3 regions of the Rhodosalinus sp. FB01 genome follow, and region 2 is predicted to be linked to each of the others. Evidence: riboswitches for the same ligand, from Rfam matches in the RefSeq annotation. Region 2 holds a riboswitch; each other region holds the start of a gene.
The links. Region 2 has a riboswitch for S-adenosylmethionine ahead of metZ (O-succinylhomoserine sulfhydrylase). Riboswitches for the same ligand answer to the same signal wherever they lie in the genome.
Positions count from the first base shown of each region.

Region 1: linked by a shared signal. The riboswitch ahead of AB6A65_RS15610 (hypothetical protein) and the one ahead of metZ (O-succinylhomoserine sulfhydrylase) in region 2 are both predicted to bind S-adenosylmethionine.
Region 3: linked by a shared signal. The riboswitch ahead of AB6A65_RS10425 (hypothetical protein) and the one ahead of metZ (O-succinylhomoserine sulfhydrylase) in region 2 are both predicted to bind S-adenosylmethionine.

Region 1 is NZ_JBGFSH010000015.1:2,277-11,770, forward strand. Features, by position in the region: gene AB6A65_RS15605 (sorbosone dehydrogenase family protein) at 1-619, shown strand, start outside; SAM-I-IV-variant riboswitch at 946-1,054, shown strand; gene AB6A65_RS15610 (hypothetical protein) at 1,180-1,605, shown strand; gene AB6A65_RS15615 (hypothetical protein) at 1,592-1,936, shown strand; gene AB6A65_RS15620 (metallophosphoesterase) at 1,936-2,862, shown strand; gene AB6A65_RS15625 (aldehyde dehydrogenase (NADP(+))) at 3,043-4,545, opposite strand; gene AB6A65_RS15630 (proline racemase family protein) at 4,625-5,650, opposite strand; gene AB6A65_RS15635 (NAD(P)/FAD-dependent oxidoreductase) at 5,810-7,063, opposite strand; gene AB6A65_RS15640 (proline racemase family protein) at 7,118-8,050, opposite strand; gene AB6A65_RS15645 (dihydrodipicolinate synthase family protein) at 8,056-8,973, opposite strand; gene AB6A65_RS15650 (amino acid ABC transporter ATP-binding protein) at 9,091-9,494, opposite strand, start outside.
Region 2 is NZ_JBGFSH010000001.1:323,527-333,020, reverse strand. Features, by position in the region: gene AB6A65_RS01610 (inner membrane-spanning protein YciB) at 1-548, shown strand, start outside; gene AB6A65_RS01605 (glutathione S-transferase N-terminal domain-containing protein) at 634-1,341, opposite strand; gene AB6A65_RS01600 (DUF726 domain-containing protein) at 1,363-2,307, opposite strand; SAM riboswitch at 2,422-2,500, shown strand; gene metZ (O-succinylhomoserine sulfhydrylase) at 2,562-3,743, shown strand; gene folE2 (GTP cyclohydrolase FolE2) at 3,866-4,960, shown strand; gene AB6A65_RS01585 (VOC family protein) at 4,968-5,336, opposite strand; gene AB6A65_RS01580 (TrkH family potassium uptake protein) at 5,433-6,881, shown strand; gene AB6A65_RS01575 (trypsin-like peptidase domain-containing protein) at 6,904-8,649, opposite strand; gene AB6A65_RS01570 (glycine--tRNA ligase subunit alpha) at 8,810-9,494, shown strand, end outside.
Region 3 is NZ_JBGFSH010000006.1:6,737-16,230, reverse strand. Features, by position in the region: gene AB6A65_RS10445 (hypothetical protein) at 1-1,524, shown strand, start outside; gene AB6A65_RS10440 (VPLPA-CTERM sorting domain-containing protein) at 1,678-2,394, opposite strand; gene AB6A65_RS10435 (VPLPA-CTERM sorting domain-containing protein) at 2,889-3,566, shown strand; gene AB6A65_RS10430 (hypothetical protein) at 4,016-4,528, opposite strand; gene AB6A65_RS10425 (hypothetical protein) at 4,525-5,190, opposite strand; SAM-I-IV-variant riboswitch at 5,332-5,435, opposite strand; gene AB6A65_RS10420 (cation-transporting P-type ATPase) at 5,507-8,212, opposite strand; gene AB6A65_RS10415 (cation:proton antiporter) at 8,252-9,494, opposite strand, start outside.

The DNA.
Region 1 (9,494 bases), on a different contig from region 2:
GCCCGAAGGCTTCGACACGCGGACCTACACCTACGGGCACCGCAACGTGCAGGGCATCGCCTTTCACCCCGAAACGGGCGACACCATCATCACCGAGCACGGGCCATGGCACTCCGACGAGATCACGGTGCTGGAAAACGGCGGGAACGGTGGCTGGGACCCGCGTGACAACATGGCGGGCCGGGGCGACTGTCCCGATGGCTATTGCGGGTACATGCCCAACCAGGACGAAGGCATGAACCGCTTCGAACGCGCGTCATTCATGCCGATGACGGATTTCGAGACCTATCCCGACGCGATGCCGCCGATCTGGGAGAACAACGGCTGGTCGCAGGGCATATCCTCTGCTGCCTTTCTCGAGGGCGAGCAATGGGGCGAATGGGACGGCGCCTTGGCCGTCGGCCTGCTGGGCATCGGCTTTGGCGGAACGCCCATCGGCCAGCGCATCGACGTGATCGAGCTCGAGACCCACGAAGGCGAGATCTCGGTGCGTGACGTGACCGAGATGACGCTGCCGATGCCGCCCGCGCGCTTCCGCTCGCTCGTGCTGGGCCCCGACGGCAGCCTCTACACCGCCGTCGACGGAGGGGCGGTCCACAAGCTGACGCCGGGCGACTGAGCCGGCAAGCGGGCCGCGCCACCTTCGCGGCGCGGCCTGCCACCGCAAATCTGCGTCTCGTCAGATCCGGTATCTTCGGCGGTGGCCGGGGCGCCGAAGCCGGCCAAGGCGCGACACGCTCGACCGGAGAGATGCGCGGGAGCGCGCTGGCGTGACGCCCGCGCGTGGCGCTTTGGAGCGTCGACAGGATCCAATCGGTGCGAGACGGTTCCCGGCCGCCTCCGCACGAGATGCACCGCTGCTTTCCGACCGTCCTTGCCAGATCACCAACATATGCGCGCCTGCCCCACCGGGGATTGCACTCCTTCGGCAGAACGACTATTTTTATTATGCATCTTGAGAAGAGCCCTAGCGCTCTCGCCAACCTGCTGACCCAGCAAGGTGGTACCCCAGAGTGGGGGATGCGGCCGAAGACTGGCAACGAAAGGGTGGCCCATGCGGACCTCTCCCAAAACCCGCCTTGTCGTGCGCCACGACGCAGGTGTCGCTCCGGTAAGATACCGGCGTGACGCGGTGTCCGCGCGCCTTCGGCCAATGTCACGTGCCGAAGGAGTTCCCTCATGATCCTCGACCTTCCCGACCAATGCGCCGCGACGGCGCGCACGGCGTTCGTGCGCCGGAGCCTCGCGCGGGCGGTGGTGCCCCGCTGGCAGGAGCGCGCCCGCGCGCTCGTGATGCTCGAGGCGATCCTCGCCCGCCCGAACGGCCCGGAGCGCGGGCGGCGCGACCACCTCGTCGCGGGCCTGCTGATCACGGCGTATCCTGTCAGCTACATCGCCATTCGCCTCGAGCTCGAGGGCCACGGGGCGCAGGCCCTCGCGCCGATCGCCGAGCAGCTCGAGCTCCCGCCGCCCGCCCACGGATGTTTCCTCTACCCGGGATACAAGTGGTTCTGGCCGCATCTGCGCGCCGTGCGGATCCTCAACGGCCATCGCTGGGCGCTCGCCGACCGGCGCGGCGCGGAGCTCTCCGATGTCTGGCGCTGAGCGGCTCTGGGGCCCGTGGCAGCGCCACGACGGGCGCGGCATGCCCGTGCCGGAGGGGACCGTCGTGGAGGCCGAGGCCCTGCCGCCGCACGGTCCGCCGAAGCACGGCGTCACCCGGCGGGTCGGGATCGCCGGCGTGGACCTCGTGCGCTCCTGGCACTGGACGCCCGAGAACCGGGCCCGCGGCTGCGACTGCGGCAGGGCGCTGCCGATCGATCGCTACCGGATCCGCCGCGCGCCCGGCATGGCGATGCTCGACCGGGTGCTGGCGGACTGCGCGCCGCGCGCCCCCGAGATCCCGATGGACACATTCGATCACGAGGAGGCCTGATGCACGACATCATCCCCGACATTCACGGCCAGGGCGAGAAACTCCACGCGCTTCTTCCGAAGCTCGGCTGGCGCCAAAGCGCCGCGGGCTGGATCAACGACGCGCCCGATCGCGAGATCGTCTTCCTCGGCGATTTCATCGACCGGGGGCCCGACAATGCGGGCGTGATCCGCACGGTCCGGAGCCTCATGGACGCCGGCAAGGCGCGCGCGGTCATGGGCAACCACGAGCTCAACGCGCTCCATTACCACGCGCGGCATCCCGGGACCGGGGAACCGCTCCGCGCGCGAAGCGCGAAGAACACCGCGCAGCACCGCAGCTTCCTCGAGGCCTTCCCGCCGGACGCTCCCGCGACGCGGGAGGTGCTCGCCTGGATGCAGAGCCTGCCGCTTTACCTGGAAACGGCGCGTTTCCGGGCGGTGCACGCTTGCTGGGACGAGGCCGTCATCGCGGCGCTCGCGCGGGAGACCCGGGACGGCGTCCTCGACGAGGATCAGCTCGTTGCCGCCGCCGACAAGGACCACGCGCTCCACGCGCGTGTCGAGACGACCACGAAGGGGCCGGAAGTCCCTCTGCCCGAGGGGCACGTCTTCCACGACAAGGATGGGCGTCGCCGCGCGCATGTCCGCCTCAAGTGGTGGCAAGGCGAAGCGGCGAGCTGGGCGGACATCGCCATATCGGTGCCCGATCCCGCCGAACTGCCGCCCGGGCCCCTGCCGGAGTTCGCGCGCGCCGGCGCCTACCCCGCCGGCGCGAGACCCGTCTTCTTCGGCCACTACTGGCTCGACGGGCGGCCGGCTCTCCAGGCGCTGAACGCCCTCTGCCTCGACTACTCGGCGGGCGGCGACGGGCCGCTGCTGGCCTACCGCGTGCAGGGTGACGCGGCACGGCTCGACGTGGCGCACATCGTCAGCGCAGGTGGGTGAGGCGGCAGAGATCAGCCGCGATCGGCAACTTGACGCCGAGCGCCGGTGCGGCCCAACCGAAGCCCGCCCGGAGCTCGCATGAGGCCCGGACCGAGGACCCGGCAAGGTCCACCATGAAACCGGCAGCAGGCCAGCCTTGACCGCCCCATGGGGGCGGGCCCAAGGGCGCCCCCTCGCTTTCTACCTCAAGTCTTCGGGCAGGAGTTCGCCGGGAATGTTTTGATAGCAGACCGGCCGCAGAAAGCGACGTATGGCCAGCGTGCCGACCGAGGTATGACCGAAATTCGTACTGGCCGGATAGGGGCCACCATGCACCATGCTGTCGCACACTTCGACACCGGTCGGGAAGCCATTGGCCAGCAGGCGCCCAGCCTTCCGCTCGATGATCGGCATCAGGCCGCGCGCACTCTCGGTGTCGGCGTCGTCCATGTGAAGGGTACATGGCAGCTGTCCTTGCAGCGACCGGGCGACATCTTTCATCTCGCCGGAATCCGACACCTTCACGATCAGACCCAGCGGGCCGAACACCTCTTCGCCAAGCACGTCGTTTTCCAACCACTCCTTGCCGGTCGTGGCGAAGAGATAGGGTGTGGCAGTCCGCAGGTCGCACGTCGATGTCAGGATCTCCTGCACTCCCTTGCTGGCGGCCACACGGTCGCGGCCCGCACGATATGCCTGCGCAATACCGTCCGTCAGCATCACCTGCGCCGCCTCGGGGTCCAGTGCCGCGGTGGCTGCGTCCATGAAGGAGTCGGCCTCGGGCCCGTCGATCAAAATGGCGATGCCGGGATTGGTGCAGAATTGTCCCGCCCCCATGGTGAGCGATCCGGCCCACCCTTTCGCGATTTCGTCGCCGCGCGCCTTGACCGCCCCAGGCAACAGAAACATCGGGTTGACCGAACCGAGTTCGCCGAAGAAGGGGATCGGCTCTGGCCGCTTCGCGCAGAGATCATAGAGCGCCCGCCCCCCGGCAAGACTGCCGGTGAACCCCACCGCACGGATCAGCGGGTGCTGAACGAGCGATTGCCCGACCTCCCGGCTGCCGCCCTGGACAAGCGAGAAGACACCTGGATGGACGCCGCAGGCTTCGATGGCTGCCGAAATGGCCTCGGCCACGATCTCGGCGGTGCCGGGATGTGCGCCGTGCCCCTTCACCACCACCGGGCAGCCAGCCGCCAGCGCGCTGGCCGTGTCGCCGCCAGCCGTCGAGAAAGCCAACGGGAAATTGGACGCACCGAACACGGCCACAGGCCCGATCGGCCGCTGCATCATCCGAAGATCCGGGCGCGGAGCGGGCTCCCTGTCCGGCCAGGCGGGATCGTGGCGCCGATCCAGATACTCACCCTGCTCGATATGCTCGGCGAAGAGGCGGAGCTGTCCACATGTGCGGCCCCGCTCTCCCTCGAGCCTCGCCGGGGGCAAGCCGGTTTCTCTCGTGCCGGTTTCAGTGATCCGGGCTCCACGCGCTTCGATCTCATCCGCGATGGTGCGCAGGAAAGTCGCTCGCGCGGCGCGGGACAGTTCGGAATAGGATGTGAAAGCTTCCTCTGCCGCGCGGACCGCCTGGTCGACGTGCTCCGGGCTGCCGGCGGCAAAATTGTCAGGATCGCCTTCCACGGGAGCGTTCGCGAACGTCTCGTCGTTTCCAATCCATTCGCCTGCGATAAGATGTTTTCCGATCACGGTACTTTTCCTTTCTCATTGATTTCTGACCAGGCTGAGGGTCTCGGACCGAATGGGGCTCTCGGGAAACGCGCCCAAGCTATACACCCCATGTATCCTTCAGCCTGTAGCCCTCCGGCCAGGGATCATCGGGATCGAGCAAGTGCTGATGGATGCCGGTTATCCATCCTCGACCGGTGATTTGCGGGACGATTGCAGGCCGGCCTGAAACCTGCGCTTCCCCATGGATCGTGCCGATGAAGGTCGAGCCGATGATCGACACGGCCTCGAAGGTTTGCCCCACTCGCAACTGATTTCTGGCGGCCATCAAGGCCATTCGCGCAGAAACGGCAGTTCCAGTTGGCGAGCGGTCGATTTTCCCCGGTCGGATCGCAACGGCGGACCGTCCCTCGAGGCCTGTCCGCGTCGCCGTTACCGGGCCGCGGAAGGCACAGAACGAAATATGGTCCCAGTCCGGGTTCTCGGGATGGGTGAACCCGAGCTGTTCATTGGCGGCCCGCGTAATCCCGACCCCCAGCCTGGCCAGATCGGCCGCCTCGTCTGCAACCATGGAAAACCCGAGCGCCGCAGCATCGACGACAACGAAACTGTCTCCGCCATACGCGGTATCCACGGTGAGGGTGCCAAACCCGGCGACCTCGAGCTTCGCGTCCAGCTTGTCAGCAAAACTGGGAACGTTTCGTACGCTGATGCTCTCTGCCTTGCCGTTTCGGCAGGTCGCACGAACATGGACAAGGCCGCCCGGCGCCTCGAGAACCATTTCGGTGACGGGTTCCTTCATCGGGACAATCCCGGAGTCCAGCAGCACCGTCGCGACGCATATGGAGTTGGAGCCCGACATCGGGGGGGTATCTTCCGGCTCCATTATGATGAAGGCCGCATCGGCATCGGGATTTTTCGGCGGGACCAGCAGGTTCACATGGCGAAACACCCCGCCCCTCGGCTCGTTGAGCATGAAATTGCGCAGCGACTCCTGCTGTTCGATGTAGGTTCGCTGCTCCCAGAGCGTCTTTCCGGGGGGCGGCGCCACGCCGCCCACGATCACGTCGCCGACCTCTCCTTCGGCATGACACGAAATTACATGGATCGTCCGAGTGCTTCGCATGTCTGACCTCTGGCTAAGCTCTGTGCCCCGTGTGGCGATGCGCGGCGTCGGGCGCGGCAGAAAACCCTTCAAGACCGATCGCCCGGAACGGTGGCCCGTCATCAAGGGACGTAGGCGCCTGAATGATGTTTTCGGCTGGAACGTTCATTCCGCACCAGGTCATGTGAAACGCCGCGCCGAGAATGGCGCGGCGTCCAGCGGTGGGGTCACCCCACAGATCAAGGCTTGCACCAACTCGGCTGTTCCGGCCGCCTGAGTCAGCCCGAGATGCCCGTGGGCGAACGCGTAAACGACCCGATCCGTGCGCTGCGCATGGCCGATGACCGGCAGGCTGTCGGGCAAGGAAGGGCGGAACCCCATCCACTCCCTTCCCCGACTGGCGTCCAGACCCGGCATGAACGCGCTGGCTTTGTCGCGAAGGATCTTTGCACGCTTGAAGTTCGGCGGACGAACCAGACCGGCCAGCTCGACCGCGCCGCCGACACGAACGCCGTCCTGGATGCGGGAGGCCACGAAGCCGTGGTCCGCAAACGTGATATGGGTCCGGAGGTCGAAGCCTGCTTGGCGAATTGTCGTGTTGTAGCCGCGCTCCGTCTCGAGCGGGATGCGATCGCCAAGAGACATCGCAAGTGTCCGCGACCAGGCACCCGCGGCGACAATGACATGGCCCGCCGAAAGCGTGACTTCCGCCCCGTGTAGCGTGATCCGTTCGTCCCCGGCCTGCAGAGCGCGCGCGTCCAGCCTATCGACCACGCCGCCCCGCGCACGAAACACCGACAGGAGGTGCTCGAGCCAAAGCATGGGATCCCGCGTGTTGATCCAGTCGGGCGTATATCCGGCGTGGGTGAATTCGGAACTGAGGCCCGGCTGGAGTTCCGCGATCTCGGCCGGCGACTCCAACAGATCAAATCGAATGCCGTACTGCCGGCAGGCGTCCCAATAGGAACGGCTTCGCTCGAACCGTCGGGCGCCCTGGTAAACCCTGAGCTGTCCCTCTCGTTGCAGCAGATGTTCGCCGCTCGTATCCGCCACCTGGCGTTCGAGGGCGGCGCGGGACAACTCCATGAGGGCGGCTTGCGCTTCCATCAGCCTGGGGAAGCGATCCTTCCAGCTTGCCCGCCAGAACCTCAAAAGCCAGGGCGCGATCGCGAAGACGTAGGACGGATCGACGGAGAGCGGACCCAGGGGATCCGCGAGCCACCTGGGCGCGGCGCGAATGATCCCGGGTGTCGCGAGCGGAACGATGTCCGAAAAGGCGAATGCACCTGCGTTCGCGAACGACGCGCCATTTCCGGGGGCGCTTCGATCGACAAGCAGGACATCGCGGCCCGCCGCCTGAAGTGCGATCGCGATGCTCACGCCGATCACCCCGGCGCCGATGACGATCACATCATGGTCGGATTGATCCGTCATTTCATCCCGATGGGGGCCAGCGGCCGATGCGCCTTTTCTTGGCATGACCGCATTTCAGTAACGGATCCCGCGCAGATAGGGGTCGGCGGGATCGAAGATCAAAGTCGCATCGGATGTGACGAAAGCCTGGCCGGTGATCGTCGGCACGATGCCCCCATCGGCACCTGGCTCGTAGCTTAGGCCGTAGGTGCTTCCGATGATGCTTTCCTGAATCCACTCTTGCCCTGCTTGCCACTCTCCGTCCGATGCGAGGCACGCCAGCTTGGCAGAGGTCCCGGTCCCGCAGGGAGAGCGATCATAGGCGCCGCCGGGACAAAGCACGAAGTTCTTGCTGCGGGCGCGCGGGTCCAGGGGTGGGCCGAACAGCTCCACATGATCGATCCAGGCGCCATTCCTGCCGGTGATCCCGTCGCGTTCCAGCGCGCTTCGAATGTCGAGCGCCAGATCCGTCAAGGGCCGGATATTCCGTGGCGCGATGGCAAGCGGCGAGGTCTTCACAAGGAAGAACCAGTTGCCCCCCCACGCGACGTCGCCCGTGATCTCCCCCACGCCGTCGACGGCGACAGAGACGCCTTTGTGCAGGCGATAGCTTTCAACGTTCACGACCGAAGCGGTATGGGCATCGTGCAAGTCCACGTCCACGGCCCCGACGGGCGTATCGATCCGATGGGCACCTGGCCGGATGGCGCCAAGATGCGCCAGCGTGACCGTCAGACCGATGGTCGCATGACCGCACATCCCGAGGTTTTGCAGCGTATTGAAAAAGATCACCCCGGCTGCGCAACCGGGATCCGTGGGCGCGACCAGAAGGGCGCCGACCATGGCGTCATGCCCCCGCGGCTCGCACAGAACCGACGTGCAGAAGTCGCGATGCTCCGCTTCGAGACGCGCCGCACGTTCGGCGAGCGGCCCGTCTCCCAGATCGGGACCGCCGTCAACGATGACGCGTGTCGGCTCACCTGCCGTATGGCTGTCGATCACCCGCATGAGCGCTACAGCCCTTCTTTCCTGGCCCAGTCGTCGAACCAGACCCGGAAAAGCTCGTATTGCGCTTCGATATAATGACGTTGGGCATCCGAGAGAGCATCCGTCTCGTTGAAATGCAGACGGTATTCCTCTTCTCCGTTCAGCACCATGAGATGCTTGTAGTAGAGAACGAGGTCCGGTCCCTCGTCGAAGCTCGACAGAACAGCAAGAGCCTCGTCCAGCTCACGTGCCTGGCGCCGCGCGAGCGCGTCGCCCGTGGCGGCCTTCTGGCTGAGTTCCGTCAACAGCAGCACCTGCCGCGGCAACGCGTTTCCGATGCCGGTAATCGCGCCGGTTGCGCCACAGTTCACGAAGCCATGATAGACTGCGGTATCGACACCGATCATCAGCGTGACGTCGTCATCCCGCGACGTGATGAACTCGGCCGCGTAGCGCAGATCGGCGGCGCCGCCGAACTCCTTGAAACCGACAAGGTTGGGATGTTCCGCACGCAGCGCGAAGAAAAGATCTGCCCGGGTGGCAAAGCCGTAATAGGGGCTGTTGTAAATCACTGCCGGAATGTCGGGCGCTGCCGACAAGATCGCCTTGAAGTGATCGCGCTGCGCCTCTGGAGAAGAGCCCCGCGACAGGACACGCGGGATCACCATCAGCCCGAGCGCCCCGACCCGCGCGGCATGCGCGGCGTGGGCCACGGCCGCGCGGGTGTTCACGGCCCCCGTCCCCACGACGACCGGAACGCCCGCTTCGACAAGGCGCGCCACACCTTCCATCCGCTCTTCGTCCGTCAGCAGCGGCCAGTCGCCCATCGAACCGCAATAGACGACGGCCGACATTCCGGCGTCGATCAGCTCTTTGCCCTTGCGCATAAGTGCTTCGTAATCGGGTTTGCGATCAACATCACAAGGCGTCATCAGAGCGGGCATGCAGCCCGTGAAAACATGGCGCGACACGGTTGTTCTCCTCTTTGGCTGTCGAGGCGTCTCGACCTCGACTTTTGCAAGGTTGTTCCTGCTTCCGTGGCACGGGGTTCGGGCCCGCGTTCAGCGAACCTTTGCCAGGAATTTTCGGGTCTGTTCGGAATTCGGGTCGCCGAAGATCTGTTCGGGCGGTCCGATCTCTTCCATCGCACCTTCATGGAAGTAGGCGACGCGGTCAGAGACATCTCGTGCGAAGCCCATCTCGTGGGTCACACAGATCATCGTCATGCCCTCCTCGGCCAGGATCCGCATCGTGTCCAGGACTTCGCCGACCAGCTCCGGGTCCAGGGCCGACGTGGCTTCGTCGAAAAGCATGTATTGCGGATCCATGGCGAGCGCTCTCGCTATCGCCAGCCTTTGCTGCTGTCCGCCCGACAAGGCGCTCGGATAGACATCGAGCTTGTCGGCGAGGCCAACATGTTCCAGCTGCTTCACCGCTATCTCTTGCGCCTCCGCCCGCGATTTCT
Region 2 (9,494 bases):
TGTTCTTCGTGATCTACCTGCGGCTCAGGGACGACGTCTTCACCATCGCCGGCACGGAATATTCCGGCTTCATCGTGGCGACGGTAGCCTTCGTGCCGATTCTGCTTGCCTCGATTGGGGTGCTCTGGTGGCTGACCGGACGGATGAGCCGGATGCAGGTCTTCACCGCGATCATGGTGGTCTTCTTCGGCGCGCTCACCGCCTGGTTCAACGACGAGCGCTTCTTCAAGATGAAGACGACGATCGTCTACGGCTTCTTCGCGGCGCTGCTCGGGCTTGGGCTTCTGCGGGGGCGGAGCCTGCTGGCCTACGTGCTCTCGGAGGCGCTGCCAATGCGCGAGGAGGGCTGGATGATCCTCACGCGGCGGCTGACGGCGATGTTCGCCGCGCTCGCCGTGGGCAACGAGTTCGTCTGGCGCACCATGTCCACCGACGCCTGGGTCAAGATCGAGACCTTCGGCTTCCCGATCCTGCTTTTCGTCTTCCTCTGGTGGCAGATCATGGCGCTCCAGCATCACATCGAGGACGGGGACGAGGGCGGGCGCTGAAAAAGGGGGGCTGTCCGCCCCCCTCGGGGCGTCGCCCCTCACCCCCCGAGAGTATTTGCGCCAAGAAGAAGGGGCGGGCGCGGCCCTAGCCCTTCTGTCCGAACAGGATCTTCTGCGCCTCGCGGTCGTCGGCGGCGGAGCTGCGCATCTCGGCGGCGAGGTCGCGGCCCGTCCGCACGGCGGGGCGCGCGCCCACCTCCTCGAGCCAGCGCTTCATGTGGGGCTTGTCGTCCAGCGTCTGCTCTTGGCCTTCCCAGAGCGAGGCCCAGGGCCAGATCGCCATGTCGGCGATGGAGTAGAACTCCCCGGCCGCGTAACGGGTCTCGGCGAGCCGGGTGTCGAGCACGCGGTAGAGCCGCGCGGTCTCGTTGCGGTAGCGATCCTTGGCGTAGGGCAGGTCCTGCGGCGGATCCATGGCGGGCGCGTATTTCAGGAAGTGATGCGCCTGGCCGGCCATCGGGCCGAGCCCGCCCATCTGCCACATGAGCCACTCTTCCACCGCCACGCGCTCGCGCTCGGTGCTTCCGTGGAAGCGCCCGGTCTTGCGGGCGAGATATTGCAGGATCGCCCCCGATTCGAAGACGGAGATGGGCCGGCCGTCGGGGCCTTCGGGGTCCACGATCGCGGGCATGCGGTTGTTGGGTGCGATCTTCAGGAACGCGGGGTCGAACTGGTCGCCCTTGCCGATGTTCACGAGCTTGACCTCGTAGGGCAGCTCCATCTCCTCCAGCGCGATGGCGATCTTCCAGCCATTGGGCGTGGGCCAGTAATGCAACTCTATCGGTCGGGTCATCCGGGCCTCCTGTGCTCGCCGTCAGGATGACGTGTTCGGCAGCAATGACAAGGCCGCGTCCCCGTGCGCCGGCGCAAGAAGCCGTGACCATCGGGGTTGCGGGCGTTGGGGCAGCTGGGCGCGGAGCGCTGCGAGCGGCAGGGTCTCGGGGCGGCGGAGAAGTGCGCGGTAGAGTCCGAAGACGCCCGGGCGGAGATAGGCCGACCAGTGGCAGACGCGCCGCGCCGGGGCCGCGACGGGGAAGCCGCGCGCGCGCAGCACGGCGAGGGTGGCCGGGTCGTCGAGCTGGAGCGTGAGCGCGCCGGGCCGGTCGCCGAGACCGTGGCCGAGCGTGAGGTCGCCCCGCCGCGGCGGGGCGATCAGCCGCTCGAGCAGGAAATCGAAGAGGTCGTTCTCGCGGCTCGTGACGTTGACGATCTCCGCCGCGCGGCCCGCGGGCGTGGCGAGCGCCGCCTCGGCACGGCTGGCGAACTCGGCGCCCGCGAGCAGGATGGCGCGGGTCACGGCCCGCTCGGGCAGCCGGGCAAGGGCTTGCAGCACCACCCGCGCGCCGAGCGAATGGGCGAGCGCATGGATCGGACGGTGGGGCGCGGTGGCGTGCAGCACCTCGATCGCCTGGGCAAGCGCCGCCCCCGCCCCCGCCGCGCGGTCGTAGGCCTGCCAGATCGTGCCGCGCGCGTTCCAGCCCAGCGCGATGCCGAGCCCTTCCTCGGGACCGCCGGCGCCGAAGCCGAGGCCGCGCGGCCAGCTGAGCGCCTTCCAGCAGTCTCCGCGCTCTTCGAGCGAGAGGATGTGGCCGTGCGGGCAGCGCGCGGGGTGGCCGGGACGGAACTTGTAGCCATGCACCATCACGATGATCGGCCCGCTGCCCGTGCGCGCCGCCTCGGCGAGCAGCGGCCCGGGCGCATCGGCACTCCCGTGCAGGTGCGGCGTCTCGCCCAGTGCATCCAGTCGCAGAAGCGGCATCGCCCATGCCCCACTACATGTTGTGGGCAACGCTTAGGGCGGCCATACGAAACTGGCGTGACGGCGGGGTTACGGATTCGTGACGGTGTTGACGTGCAACAGCGCCGCGGGTAACCGCGGTCCCGTGGCGATTTGTTCACCGGATTGCGGGCCACGCGAAAGATACCGCTAAAGAGGTCAAGACGAAGGGCCCCCGTTCGCTTGACCGCGCGTGGGGGCTTTTTCGTCCGGGCGAGCCCCGGGGGAGGTGCAGGATGTCGGAGGGCTGGAAGCCGCGCACGCGGCTGGTGCATGGCGGCGCGCGGCGCTCGCAATACGGGGAGGTGAGCGAGGCGCTCTTCCTCACCCAGGGTTTCGTCTACGACAGTGCCGAGGCCGCCGAGGCGCGGTTCCGCGCCGCCGGCCCCGACGAGTTCATCTATGCCCGCTACGGCAATCCGACGGTGGCAATGTTCGAGGATCGCATCGCGGGCCTCGAGGGAACCGAGGACGCCTTCGCGACCGCGAGCGGCATGGCGGCGGTGTCGGGCGCGCTCATGTCGATGCTGCGGGCGGGCGATCATGTCGTGGCCGCCCGCGCGCTTTTCGGTTCCTGCCTTTACGTGCTGGAGGAGGTGCTCGCCCGCTACGGGGTCGAGGTGAGCTTCGTGGATGGCACCGACCTCGATCAGTGGCGCGCGGCGCTGCGCCCCGGCACGCGCGCGGCGTTCTTCGAATCCGTCTCGAACCCCACGCTGGACGTCATCGACATCGCCGCCGTTTCGGACATCGCCCATGCCGCCGGCGCGACCGTCGTCGTGGACAACGTCTTCGCCACCCCCGTCCATTCGCGGGCCGCGCTGCAGGGCGCGGACGTCGTGATCTATTCCGCCACGAAGCACATCGACGGGCAGGGCCGGGTGCTTGGCGGCGTCATCCTCGGAACGCGGGAGTTCATCCGCGGGACCGTGGAGCCCTACATGAAGCATACGGGCGGTGCGCTTTCGCCCTTCAACGCCTGGGTTCTCCTGAAGGGCCTGGAAACCATGGATCTGCGGGTGCGGGCGCAGACCGAGACGGCCGCGCGGCTGGCCGCGGCGCTGGAGGGTCATCCGAAGCTGTCGCGCGTCCTCTATCCCGGCCTCGCCTCGCATCCGCAGCACGCGCTGGCGCAGCGGCAGATGGGCGCAGGGGGCACGATGCTCGCGCTGGAGCTCGCCGGCGGGCAGGAGGCGGCGTTCCGCTTCCTCAATGCCCTCGATCTTGTCGTCATCTCGAACAATCTGGGCGATGCGAAGTCGATCGTCACCCATCCTGCCACGACGACCCATCAGCGCCTGCCCGAGGCGCAGAAGGCCGTGCTGGGGATCACGCCGGGGCTCGTGCGGCTCTCTTGCGGGCTCGAGGACGGCGACGATCTGCTGGCCGATCTGACCCGCGCGCTCGACGCGGCATGAGCGGTCCGGGGGCGGCGTGAGCGCCGGGCGCGGGCCGGAAAATGCTGCGTCGCCGTTGGATTTCCGCCCGCGCCCGTCCTATGTCTTCAGCCGACAGAGGATCTGCCGAAGGGGCGAGCCCGATGAATGTGCATGTGAGCGAGATGGAAACGGCGCCCGACCGCAAGGAGGCCGAGATGGCGCTGGCCCGGCTGCGGCGCTGGATCGAGGACGCGAGCGAGGAAGAGATCGCCGCGCTCGACCCGGCTGTCCTGCGCCTGCTGCCCGGGCACGACGGCTACCCCGAACTCGCGCGCGACTATCCGGATGATTTCCGCGCCGACGCGGCCTACAAGGCCACGCTGCCGGACCTTCAGAACGGCCCGGCCGCGCTCATCCGCGGCGCGCGGCGGCCGATCCAGCATGTGGGCATCTCCAACTTCCGCCTGCCGATCCGCTTCCATACCCGCGACAACGGCGACCTGACGCTCGAGACGTCCGTCACCGGCACGGTGAGCCTGGAAGCCGAGAAGAAGGGCATCAACATGAGCCGCATCATGCGGAGCTTCTACGCCCACGCCGAGCGGGTGTTCAGCTTCGACGTGATCGAGGCGGCGCTCGACGACTACAAGAGCGATCTCGACAGCCTCGACGCGCGCATCATGATGCGCTTTTCCTTCCCCGTACGGGTGGAGAGCCTGCGCTCGGGCCTGTCGGGCTACCAGTATTACGACATCGCGCTCGAACTGGTGGAGACGGCGGGCCAGCGTCGCCGCATCATGCATCTGGACTATGTGTATTCGTCCACCTGCCCCTGCTCGCTGGAGCTGTCGGAACATGCGCGGCGGGAGCGGAGCCAGCTCGCCACGCCCCATTCGCAGCGGTCGGTGGCGCGGGTCTCCGTCGAACTGACGGGCGAGGGGTGCCTGTGGTTCGAGGATCTCGTGGAACTCTGCCGCCGCGCGGTGCCCACCGAGACCCAGGTGATGGTCAAGCGCGAGGACGAGCAGGCCTTCGCCGAGCTCAACGCCGCGAACCCTATCTTCGTGGAGGACGCGGCGCGGCTTTTCGCCGCCGAGCTGGAGCAGGACGCGCGGGTGGGCGACTTTCGCGTGGCGGCCAGCCACCAGGAGAGCCTGCACAGCCACGACGCGATCTCGGTGCTGACCGAGGGTGACACCTTCGCCGCCGAAAGCCTGGATCCGAAGCTGTTCGCCACGCTGATCCACGCGCGCTGACGCGCGCTCAGCCGCGGTGCCGGCTCATCCACCAGGTGATGCCGCCAACGCGGACGCCGGCGCGGCTGTCGCCCTCGGCCGTGTCCCGCGGCGGTTGCACCTCCTCGGCCCCGGCGGCGAGCGCGGTGCGGTGCGCGGCGGCCGGGTCGGCGACCCAGACATGCACATGCGCCTCGGGCCCGTCCGGGGCCTGGCCGATCATCACCGTGCCGTCGTCGAGGCGCAGCGTCATGTGCCTGATCCCGCCGCCTTCGTGGCGGTGCGCCTCCAGCACCTCCGCGCCGAACACGGCCTTCAGGAACTCGGCCTGCGCCGCCGCATCGGAGACGATGAGGTAGGGGGCCACGCTCGTCTGCCCCTCGGGTTTCCAGTCCATCGCGTGCCCTCCACCTCGCGAGCGTCTCACGAAGACGCGGCGCAGGGCAAGGCGCGCGCTTGACAGCCGCGCGACGGCCCGCCAACGCTCCGCCTCATGTTCGATCTGCGCCCGGTTGGATACGTCATCGGCCTGCTCGTCGCCGTGCTCGGCGCGGCGATGCTTCTGCCGATGCTGGTGGACATCGCCGAGGGGCGCGGCCACTGGCCCGTCTTCGCCCAGAGCGCCTTCGTCACCGGGCTTTCGGGCGGGCTCATCGCGCTGGGCTGCGCCAACGGCGCGCGGGCAGGTCTGTCGATCCAGCAGGCGTTCCTGCTCACCACGGGTGTCTGGGCCGTTCTGCCGCTGTTCGGCGCGCTGCCCTTCATGATCGGCGCAACGCAACTGAATCTCGTGGACAGTTATTTCGAGGCCATGTCGGGCATCACCACGACCGGTTCGACCGTGATCGTCGGCCTGGACGAGTTGCCGAAGGGCCTGCTTTTGTGGCGGGGCATCCTGCAGTGGCTGGGTGGGCTCGGCATCGTCATCGTCGCGATCGTGTTCCTCCCCGTGATGCGCGTTGGCGGGATGCAATTCTTCGAGACGGAGGCATTCGACACGCTTGGCAAGGTCCTGCCGCGGGCACTCGATATCTCGAAGGGACTGATACAGGTCTATGTCGGCCTGACGCTGGTGTGCAGCCTTGTCTACTCGGCGACCGGGCTGACGCCCTTTGAGGCGACCGTCCATGCGATGACCACGATCTCGACCGGAGGATTCTCGACGTCCGATCTTTCCTTCGGCGCCTTTCCGGGCGCGCCTCAATACGCGGCGGCGCTGTTCATGATCTTGGGCGCGCTGCCCTTCGTGCGCCTGATGCAGCTCATCTACGGCAACCCGGCCCCGCTTTGGCGCGACAGCCAGATCAGAACGTTCCTGCGATGGGTATTTTATGCCCTAGTGCTGCTCCTCGCCTATGAGTGGGTCGCAACCGGTTTTCTTGACGAAAACGGCGTGCGGCTGCGGCTTTTCAACCTCGTCTCGATCTTTACCGGAACAGGTTATGGCGCGGGCGATGTCACGGTCTGGGGGGCAATGCCCTTCACGGTGCTGTTCGTCGTGGGCATGATCGGTGGCTGCACCGGCTCCACCGCCTGCTCGATTAAGATCTTCCGGTATCAGATCCTACTCAACGCGATTCGCGTTCAGGTCCTCAAGATCCGTGCGCCTCACCGACAGATGAGCTTGCGATACGATGGCCAGACCCTTTCAGAGCAGGTCGTGACGTCGGTCATGGCGCTTTTCACGCTCTACATCCTGTCGCTGGGCTTTCTCTCCACGGGTCTTGCACTGTTGGGGCTGCCCTTGCTAGACGCTCTCACGGCCGCTTGGACATCGCTTTTCAACGTCGGACCCGCCTTTGGCGAATTGGTCGGAGCGACCGGTGCTCTCGACGCCTTGCCCGACGCGGCCAAGTGGATGATGTGCCTCGCCATGCTGGCAGGACGGCTCGAGCTTCTTGCAGTGATCGTCCTGTTTCTGCCTGTATTCTGGCGCGCCTGAGGGCGCGCGCGCCGGCCGGCGGTCACTCCCAGCAGCTCACCAGCACGGTCATGTCCATCGCGCGCCGCGTCAGGTCCTCGGGCGCGATCGCCGCCGCCGGCTGCGCCGTGCGCGCCGGGACGCCCGCCGCCTCGATCAGGGGACGCAGGGCGTCCGACCTGGCGGCGAAGCGGACGTCGCCGGGCAGCTGCCGGTCGCCCTCGGCCCGGGGCAGCAGGAGGCCCATAACCGCGCCGGTCTCGTCGAAGACAGGCCCGCCCGCGTCGCCCGGCAGCGCGTCGAGGTCGAGGCGCTTGATCTCCGTCTCGCCCTGAAGCCCGTTCAGCGCCGCGAGCCGGCCGAAGGTCAGCGTGGGCGCGGTGAGTTGGCCGCCGAAGGAGTAGCCCGAGACCGCAACCTCGGAGCGCAGGCGCGCCGACCCGTCGGAGAAGGCCGCGACCTCGGCGGGGGCGAGCGCGGAGACAGGCCGCAGCACCGCCACGCCGAGCGCCTCGTCGAGCGTGACCACCCGCGCGTCGAACTCGCCCTCCAGCGTGATCCGGCCGCAGCCCCGAACGGCCTCGGCGGTGGTGAGCACCGTGCCGCGATCGTCGATGTAGAAGCCCGAGCGCGAGAGCCTCGGCACCCGCACGGCGAGCCCCGAGACAAGGTCCACGGCCTGCGCGTCGTCGCTGCCCGCGCTGGGCGGCAGCACGCCGGCGAGGCGGGTGAAGCTTTCGCGCATCTCCTCGAGGAGGCGCGCGCGGCGCGTCTCGTCGTCCGCCGGCCAGACCAGGGTGAAACCCTTGATCCGTCCGCCCTCGAGCGATGCCTCCGTGTAGGAGACGATCCCGGCGTTCCGGCCTTCGAGCGTGAAGCGGTCGCCCGTCCGCGTGCGCGGCCCTTCGGGCGGCACGATTTCCAGCGTCTGCATGATGTCGAAGAGCCCCGCGAGCGTGTCGCGGTCGCCGGCCTGGCTGATCAGCAGGACGCGCGCGTCCTGCACCTCTCCTGTCGCTTCGTAGTGGGCGAACGGGTATTCATGGCGGTCGAAGGTGACCGCGGCCGTGGGCATCAGCATCTCGATCCCCGCCGTGGCGTCGGCCACGCTTGCAAGGCCCAGCTCCTCGAAGATCGCGTTGTACTGGCCCAGCAGCGCGGCGCGCTGGCGGGTCGTCAGGATGCCCGTGACCTCGTGGCCGTTGGCCGCCTGCCAGTCGGCCATGGCGCCGCGCGTGCCGCGCCCGAAGGCGGCGTCGATCGCACCGCCGTAGAACCCCGCCCAGCGCAACGCCTCCTGCAGTTCCGCGCGCTCCCGGCGGGTGAGCGCGGCCTCGCTCCGGCGTGCCTCGGCCGGGGTTTCCCCGGCGGGCTCCGGCTCTGCCAGCGGCGCGGGCGCCTCAAGGGTGCCCACCCCGTCCGCGCGGGGCAGGGCGGTGGCGGGGGGGTCGCGTTGGATCGCGCCCACGGGCCAGAAGCGCTGCCCGTAATCGGAGCTTCGCGCGATGTAGCTGTCGCCGGGGATCAGCCCCGCGTTGCGATAGCGGAAGAGAAGCGTGGAGGCGTCGTCGCGCGGGTAGGGGCCGAGCGTGACGGCATACCATCCCGCGCCGAGCGCGAAGCCGTTCACGTCGGGCAGGCGCGCGGCGTAGGCGCGCGCGCGGGTCTGCGCCTCCTGGAGGCTGGGCAGCGCCTCCACCTGCACGAAGACACTCTCGGCCTGTTGCGCGGCGGCGGGCCGCAGAAGTCCGATCACGACGAGCGAGAAAACGACGAATACCCTGACCATTACTGCTCTTTTCCGTTGGCTTGCCTGCGATGGAGAGTTTACCGCAACACGAGGCGGTTGCGAGCGGGAATTTCCCGGGCCGGGGCGCGTTTCGCGGGCGCGATTGACCGCGATGCCGCACCGGCATAGGTAAGGCGCGTTCCCGAGGCGCGAGGCAGGCATGGCAGAGGCAACGACGAAGCCGCGCAGCTTCCAGGAGGTGCTCCTGCGGCTGCAGATCTACTGGGCCGAGAAGGGGTGCGCCGTGCTTCAGCCCTACGACATGGAGGTGGGCGCGGGCACCTTCCACCCCGCGACCACGCTGCGCGCGCTGGGGCCCAAACCGTGGGCGGCAGCCTATGTCCAGCCCTCGCGCCGGCCCACCGACGGCCGCTACGGCGAGAACCCGAACCGGTTGCAGCACTATTACCAGTTCCAGGTGCTCATCAAGCCGTCGCCGCCCGACCTTCAGGAGCTCTACCTCGGATCGCTCGCCGCCATCGGCATCGACATGGAGCTTCACGACATCCGCTTCGTCGAGGACGACTGGGAAAGCCCGACGCTGGGCGCCTGGGGGCTGGGCTGGGAGGTCTGGTGCGACGGGATGGAGGTGAGCCAGTTCACCTATTTCCAGCAGGTGGGCGGGCATGACTGCCACCCCGTCTCGGGCGAACTCACCTACGGGCTGGAGCGGCTGGCGATGTATGTGCTCGGCATCGATCACGTCATGGAGATGCCCTACAACGCCCCCGACGCGACCTTCCCGCTCAGCTACGGCGACGTGTTCCACCAGACCGAGCAGGAATACAGCCGCTTCAACTTCGACGTGGCCGAGACGGAGATGCTGCTGCGCCATTTCGAGGACG
Region 3 (9,494 bases), on a different contig from region 2:
GTCGCGCGCGAGGGCCGGCTCGAGGTGCGCCGCGCCGCGCTCGAACGGCTGGAGCCGGGCGGCTGGCTGCTCGCCCGCGTCGCCTTCGACGAAAGACGCGCGGCGGTCGTCGATCCTGAGGCGCGCACACCCGCGCACCGGCGCCTCGCGGCGCTCTTCGCGTCGGGCGCCGCGGCGGGCAACCACGGCGACCTTTACGACAACCTGGACGGCGGGCACTCCCGCCTTCCGGCCGGCGACCACCCGCAGCTGACCGCGACGGTCTATGACGAGGCGGCGCAGGACGACGGTCTGGCGCGCGGCCTCGGGCTGCGCCTGCTCTTCGACGCGCCGCTTATCGGCAACTGCTCCATGGCGCTGGTCGGAACCACCTTCTGGCGCTCCCTGCCCCGCGCCGCGCTGACCCGGCCCGACGGCGCGCATCGTCTCTTCCGGGTCTACGCCTCGGGGGCGCTCCGGGTCTTTCCCGAACACAGGGATCACGACCCCGAGCACGGCGACCTCTTTCCCGCCAACACGCCCTACTGTCTCGTCTCGCAGGGCTCCTCCGGGTCGGACCGCCCGCATCTCGAGGCGCTCGCGATGATCCTCGCGGCGTTCCGCCCCGACCCGAAGGCGGCGCTGCAGCGCGCCGGGCTCGTCGCGCCCCCGCTGCAGATGGTCTACCGGCGCGCGCGGCTGGGCATCCTGCGCCGGGAGACCTACCTGACCGGCCGCGCCCATCCCACGGTCTTCGCTGCCGGGGACATCAACCTGTCCGGCATGGTGGCGCTCGCGAACGCCATCGCACCCGACGCCGTGCCCCCCATGGTCCGCCTCGAGGTGGCCGCCGAGACCGAGGCCCGCCCGGGCGTGGATGTCTTCGGCGAGGGGCTGGGCGAGCGGCTCTTCGACACGCCCTCGGCCATCGCGCGTGTCTGGCGCGCGCCGGTCTGGCGGCGCAGCATGATCGTCTCCGCCGCGAAGACCCGCGATCCGAACGGCCGGCCGCTGCGGTTCACCTGGTCGCTCCTGCGCGGCGATCCGGCGCGCACGCGGATCGAGCCGCTCGACGCCGCGGGCCGGCGCGCCCGGATCACGCTGGAGTGGCAGGATCCCCGCCCGGTGCCCGGGCGCGACGATGTCCTCTCGCCGCGGATCGACATCGGGGTCTTCGCCTCGAACGGCGTGCACGACAGCGCGCCGGGCTTCGTGTCGGTGCTGCTGCCCGCGCATGAGGCGCGCGTCTACGAACCCGCGCCCGACGGCGGCCAGAGGATCGCGCGGATCGTGCGGGCGGCCCCGGACGACGTCTACGCCGACCCGGCACTCTTTCCGGTCACCGACTGGACCGACGTCTACCGCTACGGCGCGGACGGCAGCCTGCTGGGATGGACCCGGTCGCGGGCCTCGGGCGACACCCGGTACGACGCCGCGGGGCGGCGGCGCGGCCCGGATGGCGCCTTGCGCGGCGTGCGCTATCCGGTGGACGCCTTGCCCGACGGCCGGCCCGTGCTGCGCGAGGTGCCCGTTATCAGGCCGTGAGGCGCTTGCAGGAGCGACGCGCGGCGTGGGGGATCCGGGCGCGCGTCGCGCAGCGCGATCCTGACCGACGATCCTCCGCCCGCGTGCCCCAAGAAAAAGCGCGCCGCGGCGAGGAGCCACGGCGCGCGATGTGCGTGTGGTAGCCGGCTTGGATCAGGCGCGGCGCCGGCGCCGCGCGACCCCCAGGGCCCCAATGCCCCCGAGCAGCAGCAAGGCCGAGGCCGGCAGCGGCACAGCGGCAACGCCGTCGATCGTGAACGCGTCGTCGGGCTTGTTCTCGCTGTTCTCGATCTTGACGAGCGCAGAGCTCACCGCCTCGCTGAAGCTAACCACGACCAGATACTCCGACCCGCTGGCTTCATTCGGGCCGATCTGTTTCGATGCCCCATTGGCAGTGATGGTGACGAAGATGTCGCTGATATCCGCTGCGTCACGGATGCCAAACACCAGCCGCGAGAAGACACCGCCAGTCGAGGCATCCCACTGGATACCCAGAGTATCGTTCGAGCTGAGCGACCACTCGCCGTTTTCGGGAACGAGATTGCCCTGATCGTTGATCCCCTCATCGTTTTCAAGCGCGATTTGCGTACAGCCCGTCGTGCTGTTGGCAGCACAGGTCGACCCCGACCCGGAGCCCCCGAGGGAGCTGAAGGTGCCGACATTCGTCGAGAGCGGGCCGTCGAGTTCGCCCTCCGACCCGCTAACGAAATTCGCGCCGTCGTGGATCGACTCGAAATCCTGCACGATGCCACCAGCGGTCACGTTCTGCCACTCGGTGAAGTCGAAGGTTTCGATCGTGATCGTCGTGGCATGCGCTGCGGATCCGAGGAGAACGGCGGCCACCGCACTCGTGATTCTGGAAAATCTCATGACTTACCCCCTAAATTGACGGCGAATCGCACGGTTCACCTCCGTTGTCTTTACCATAGGTACACCATCGACCCGGATCCCGGCAAGAAATGTGTCGGCATCAAGGCGGAAACAGTCTGTTCTCTGGGCACGCACCGGGCCCGGAACGGGTGCTGCCGGGACGGGTACGGCGCGGGGACGGGCGAAGGCCCCGCCGGCCGCGGGATCGCAAGTCGAACGCCTCCGCTGTCGCCACGAGGCCGCCGGTAGTCCCGGACCGCCCCTTCCGAACCGGAACACATCGCAGACCCGCACGGCCCGAAACGTCTCGACAGCCCCACCGGATCTGGCGCTACCGTTTCCGGATATTGTTGCAGCGCAGCCTCTTTAACCAAAATGTGGCGCAAAAGAGGCTTGTCGGAACACCATGCCTTCGGTAACCTCGAGGAACAGGCCATGCACGACCATCGCCGCGACAGCCGCGATGTCGTGACATCGAAGAGAAGGTAGACGGTATGAATTTGAAGATTGTCAAACGTGCACTCGCAGGCCTCGCGCTGATCCTCGTGCCGCTCCAGGCCAGCGCGCTGACGCTCAAGCTGATCGACAATCGGGACGGGCACTCTGTCATGATTGCCGCCGGCGCCGATGGGACTGCGCCCGATAACCTCGTGGACTATTACGGAGCGTTCGGTGGGTTCGCACTGGCAATCGCGTCGGGCGCGAACGCGGCATTTCCCCCGGTCGACGGGCTCTTCGCGAACCTGAACGCATTTTTCCTTTCCGAAAAGGTCACTTCCGCAGACATCACTCTCGAGGTGTCGCACATCTTCGACAACACCGCGTCCGGCGTGTCGGGTCCCTACCGGCTTACCCAGAACCTGAACACGCAGCGCGGCTCCGGCACCGTCGAGACGTTCTACGGGGCCACACTGTTCGAGAGAGCCACCCCACTCAACGAGATCGCGTCGAGAAACACCTCCGCAAGTTCGGACACGGGCGGCGTTTTCGACATGACGTCCTATTCGATCACGCATGTCATCACTCTCAAATCCACCGCCAGCGGGTGCGCTTTCTGCACTTTGCAGGGCTCCGCGGATCTTGTCGCCCCGGTGCCGGCGCCGGCCGCGGGGCTGATGCTGCTTGCCGGGCTGGGCGGGCTGGCCGTCATGCGGAGACGCAAGCGCGCCTGACCTCGGCGTCTCGACGCCCGACGACGGCGGCTTGGTGACAAGTCGCCGTTTTTCGTTGGGCATGAGCCCCGACATGCATAGGCAGTCCGAGCGGGTCCGATCGGCACGCGGCGGTGACCAAAGCCCCCGGAGACACCTGGCCGCCGCCGCGGCGCGCGGCGGGTGCGAAAATGGCTTCGTTTCGGGAAACGTCGTCGAAGCGGTCGCCCTGCGACTGGATCGTCGGTGCGCTTGCATGGCTTCGTTTCGGAAAACCGACGCGAGGCGCAAGGTGTCCGCCGCCCGTCGCCCGACCTTCCGAGGGTGCGCCGGGATCGGCTTCGTTTCGGAAAACCGCCCGTCATATGGCTTCGTTTCGGAAAACCGACGCGACGCGCCAGGTGTCCGCCGCCCGTCGCACGACCTTCCGAGGGCGCGCCGGGATCGGCTTCGTTTCGGAAAACCGCCCGTCATGCCGGAACGCCCGCCTGGCGCAGCCAGTCCACCCAGCCCCGGAACGCGCGCTTCCGCGCGCCCCTGGCCTCCCGCAGGTAGCGCCGGGCGAGTTCGCTCTCCGGCGCATGTTTCTCGCGGACGCGGGTCTCGACAAGCTGGCCGTCGATCCACGTTTCGGTCACCTTGCGACCGACGAGCACCATCGCGTCCTCGACGCCGGGCGCGTGACCGGGCCCGCCGGCCAACGCCGCGAGCCGGGCCTCCAGCCCGGCGACCCGCGCTTCCGCCCGCGCGAGCACCAGCGCGCGGGAGAGCCCCTCCTCCTCCCGGAAGGCCGCCGCGGCGGGCAGTTCCGTACGATCGAGGATCACCGTGAGCCATCTTTGCACCGCCTCGGGCGCGGGCGCCGCGGTCAGCCCGTGGCGCCGGGCGTTGCCCGATGCCCGTGCCTTGCCCGAAGCGGAGCGCGGCCCGGTACTCCGCTGCGCGTTCCGCCGGTTGGCGGCGACCTGGCGCGCGCTGGTCACGACACCTCCGCCACCGCCTCGATCGGGCGGGCGGCCTGAAGCGCGTCGAGATCCCGCTTCACCTCGCGGCGGCGCGGCTCGAGCTCGGCGATCTTGCGGTCATGGAAGCGCGTCGCGACCTCGCCGGCCTGCCAGAACTCGGCCATCAGCGCGACCATGTCCAGTCCGAGCGCCGCGATCTCGGCCTCCGCCGCGGCCACGGTCCCGGCGTCGCGCGACACCGCGCGCGCCGCGAGCTCGGTCGCCTCGCTCAGGGCGCCCGGCCGGTCGAACGGCGCTTCGTGGAAATCCTCCTCGGACTTGCCGGCCTCGATCCACGCGTCCCAGGCTTGGTCGAGATGCGCCTCGTGGCGGGCGTGGCAGGCCTCGACGACGGCCTCCGTGATCTTGTGCTCGACCTGGCGCGCAAGGACGCGGTCGCGCATCCGGCGGTGCTGCAGCAGGTCCCACTCGATCGCGATCAGGTTTTCCGCGATCACCGCCTCGTAGGGCGTGACGGGCGCCAGCGCGCGCAGAAGCCCCGCCTCGAAGGCGGGGAATGCGGCCGGCGACTGGCCGGGCAAGGGGTCCCGGCCCGGCAGCAATTCGAGGAAGGACGCAAGTCCGAAGCGCTGCGGATCGGGCGGCGTCAGGGCGGTTCCGGGGTCTGATGTCGTGGCCATCATGGCCTCCTTCTGGCTGGGCGACGCGGCGGCGCGCGCCGTCGTCGCGGTGGGTGCGCGGCCCCGATCGGCCGAGGGCGCCGCATGCGCGCGGCGGTCCCGACGGCACGGGGCCGGCAATCAATTGCACCAGGAGAAGGAAACGCCCCTCTTCGTTGCCGTGTCGGCCACATCGCCTTGCGGGCAGCCACCTTGCCGGGGTCGGCAGGTTGGCGGAGGCTCGCGCCCCACTCATGATGCACGCGCACATTACCTCATTCGCGAATCGTCGCGCAACCCCAATCCTCGCGCCCCGGTCTCACCCGGGGCGCGCGGGTCATCCCGCGGCCGGCGCCCGGAAGGCGAGCCGCATCTGCTTCTCGGTCTCGATCAGGGCGAAGAAGACCGCGCCGATCGCCACGATGATCACGCCGTCGGCCAGCGGCACCGGCGCGGTCCCCATGATCCGCTGCAACGGCGGCAGGTAGGTGATGGCGACTTGAAGGCCGGTCACGGTCAGAACGCTGATCCAGACGACCCGGGTGCCCAGCAGCGCCGTCAGGCGCAGCGAGGCGCCGTGGATGTTGCGGATGAAGAAGAGGTAGAAGATCTCGAGAACGACGAGCGTGTTCATCGCCATCGTCTGCGCCAGCTCGACCGGATACCCCCGGTCGGTCGCGTAGAGAAAGGCGCCGAAGACCGCGGCGAGAAAGAGCCCCGAGACCAGCACGAGTTGCCAGATCAGCCCGCCGGTCAGCAGCGGCTCTCCGCGCGGGCGCGGCGGGCGGCGCATGGTGCCGGGCTCGGACGGCTCGAAAGCCAGCGCGATGCCGAGGGTCACGGCCGTGACCAGGTTCACCCACAGGATCTGCACCGCCGTGATCGGAAGCGCGAGGCCCGCGAAGAGCGCCAGGATGATCGTCATCGCCTCGCCCGCGTTGGTGGGCAGGGTCCAGCTGATCACCTTCTTGATGTTGTCGTAGACCGTGCGCCCCTCGCGCACCGCTGCCGCGATGGACGCGAAATTGTCGTCGGCCAGCACCAGTTCGGCGGCCTCCTTCGCCGCCTCGCTGCCCTTGAGCCCCATCGCGATGCCGGCGTCGGCGCGCTTGAGCGCGGGCGCGTCGTTCACCCCGTCGCCGGTCATCGCCACGGTGAGCCCGCGCGCCTGCAGCGCGGTGACGAGGCGCAGCTTGTGCGCGGGAGAGGTGCGCGCGAAGATGTCGGTCTCCACCACCATGTCGGCGAGCGCGGCGTCGTCCATCGCCTCGAGATCGGCGCCGGTGAGCACGCGGTCGTGGTTCGTCAGACCGATCCTGGCCGCGATGGCGCGCGCCGGCGCCGCGTGATCGCCGGTGATCATCTTCACGCGGATGCCCACGGCGTGGCACTCGGCCACGGCCTCGATGGCCTCCGCGCGCGGCGGGTCGATCAACCCGATCAGCCCGATCAGCGTGAGGCGCCCCTCGAGATCGGCGCTTTCGAGGGTTTCCATCTCCCGCGGCGCCGGGCGCGCCGCAACGGCGATCACCCGCTGGCCTTCCGCGGCCAGCGCCTCGACCTCGTCGCTCCAGTGCCCGGCGTCGAGCGGCGCCACCCCGCCATCGGGCGCGCGCTGGTCGGCGCAGAGCGCGAGCACCGCCTCGGGCGCGCCCTTGACGTGGATGCAGGCCTCGCCGCCGCGGCCGTGATGCAGCGTCGCCATGTAGCGGTGCGCCGCGTCGAAGGGGATCGCGTCGGCGCGCCGCCACGCGCGCAGGGGCTCGGCCCCGTCGCCGGTGATCTTGCCCGCAAGCGCGATGAGCGCGCCCTCCATCGGGTCGCCCTCGACGTGCCAGCCATCCTCCGCGCCGCGCAGCCGCGCGTCGTTGCAACGCGCCGCCGCGCGGGCGATCTCGGTCAGCACCGCGTGCTCGTCGGGATGGGCGTCCGCCTCGCGCCAGCGCACCGCGCCCTCGGGGGCGTAGCCGCTGCCGCCCACCGAGTAGACCCGGCCCGCCGCCGCCAGCGTCGCCGCCATCATCTCGTTGCGGGTCAGCGTACCGGTCTTGTCCGAGCAGATCACCGAGACCGAGCCCAGCGTCTCGATCGCCGGCAGCCGGCGGACGATGGCGTTGCGCCGCGCCATCGCCTGCACGCCCACCGCCAGCGTGATGGTCAGCACCGCCGGCAGCCCCTCGGGGATCGCCGCGACCGAAAGGCCCACCACCGCCATGAAAAGCTCGGAAAACGGCAGGTGGTCCACGAAATAGCCGTAGCTCAGCAGCGCGCCGGCCACGATCAGGATGAAGAGCGTGAGCCAGCGCGCGAAGCGGTCCATCTGCGCCACGAGCGGGGTGGTCAGCGTCTCCACGCGGCCCAGCATGCCGCTGATCCGGCCGATCTGCGTGTCGGCCCCGGTGGCCACCACGACGCCGCGCCCCGCCCCGGCCGCCACGAGCGTGCCTGAAAAGAGCATCGGGCTCCGGTCGCCCAGCGACACCTCCGCCGCGACGGGCGCGGTGCCCTTGTCGACGGGCACCGACTCGCCCGTCAGCACCGCCTCCTCGGCCTTGAGCCCGCGCGCCGTGATCAGCCGCAGATCCGCGGGCACGCGGTCGCCCGCCTCGATCAGCACGATGTCGCCCGGCACGAGCCCGGCCGCGTCGAGGCTCGTGCGCCGCCCGTCGCGCAGCACCGTCGACTGCGGCGCCAGCATCCCCCGGATCGCGGCCATCGCCTGCTCGGCCCGGCCCTCCTGGATGTAGCCGATCACCGCGTTGACGAGCACCACGGCGAGGATCACGCCGGTGTCGATCCAGTGCTGCAGCGCGGCCGTCACCGCGGCGGAGGCGATGAGCACGTAGATCAGCACGTTGTGGAAGTGCCCCAGGAACCGCAGCACCGGGTTGGGCGCCGGCGGCTCGGGCAGGCGGTTCGGCCCGTGCTCGGACAGCCGGCGGGCGGCCTCCCCGGCGCCGAGCCCGTCGGGCCCCGTCGCGAACGCGTCGAGCAGGTCCGCGGCGGGGCGGGCGTGCGGGGCGGTCTCGCGGGTGTCGGTCATCGGCTGCGCCTCGCCTTTCCCGACGCCGCGCGTTTTCGCTCACGACGCCTGCTTCTCCTCCGTCCGGATCTCCGGGATCTCGGTACGTTCCTTTTCGGGCGCGCCGCACAGCAGGTCAACCGCTTGATCGGCCGCGTCCTGGAACGGCTCGAGCACGATGCCGGCGCCCGCGCCGAAAAGCGCCTCGGTGTCGCGGGGGTGATGCGAGGCGACGGCGATCCGGCCCGAAAACCCCGCCGCCCGCGTGAGCTGGATCAGCGTCGTGCGGGTGTCCTCGTGGCTCAGGCCGGTGGGGTGGATCGGCACGGTCGAGACGATCCAGTCGGCCTGCGAGAGCGGAAGCTCGGCCACGAACTCCGGGTCGGTCGCGTCGCCGAACTCGCTCGCGAGGCCCAGTTCGCGCCACCGCCGCACCGCGAGCGGGTTGAAATCCGCCCCGAGCACCGTGACGCCGCGCTTTTGCAGCCGCATCCCGATGGCGGTGCCGAACCGGCCCAGCCCGAAGACGATCACCTTGTAGCGGTCGCCGCGATGCGCGGCCGCGTCGGAGGGCTCGCGCGGGGTGCCGCGGCGCTCGAAGATCCCGAGCACCGGCTCGAAGAGCGCGTAGAGCCGGTGCGAGTAGGTGATCATGTAGGTGGAGGCCGCGATGGTGACGAGCCCGACCATGGTCACGAGGCCGAGCGCGTCCTCCTCGACATGGCCGATGGAGACCCCCATCGCCACGAAGATCAGCGAGAACTCGCTGATCTGCGCGACCGTCAGCCCGGCGAGGAAGCCGGTGCGCTTGCAGTAGCCCATCGCCCCCATGATCGCGAGCACGATGAGCGGGTTGCCGATCAGTACGAAGAGCGAGAAGACGATCGCGCCGGTGACATGCGTGCCCAGAAGCGACAGGTCGAGCGTCGCGCCGAGCGCGATGAAGAAGAAGAGCAGCAGGAAGTCGCGGAGCGGGGCGAGCCGCGCCGCGATGGTCTCGCGGTAGGGCGTGGAGGCGAGCGCCACGCCGGCCAGGAGCCCGCCCACCTCCTTGCCCAGCCCCACGAAATCCCCGATCGCCGCGAACATCGCCGCCATGGCGATGGCGAAGATCACCAGCAACTCCTGCGCGCGGGCGAGACGCTCGGTCAGCGGATCGGCGATGTAGCGCACGAAGAGCACGACGAGCGCGACCATCGCCACGCCCGAGACGAGCACCGACATCACCGTGCCGCCGCCGTGGCCGCCGCCCTCCGCCGCCGCGCCGATCCCGATGGCCGAGAGCACGATCATCGCCAGCACG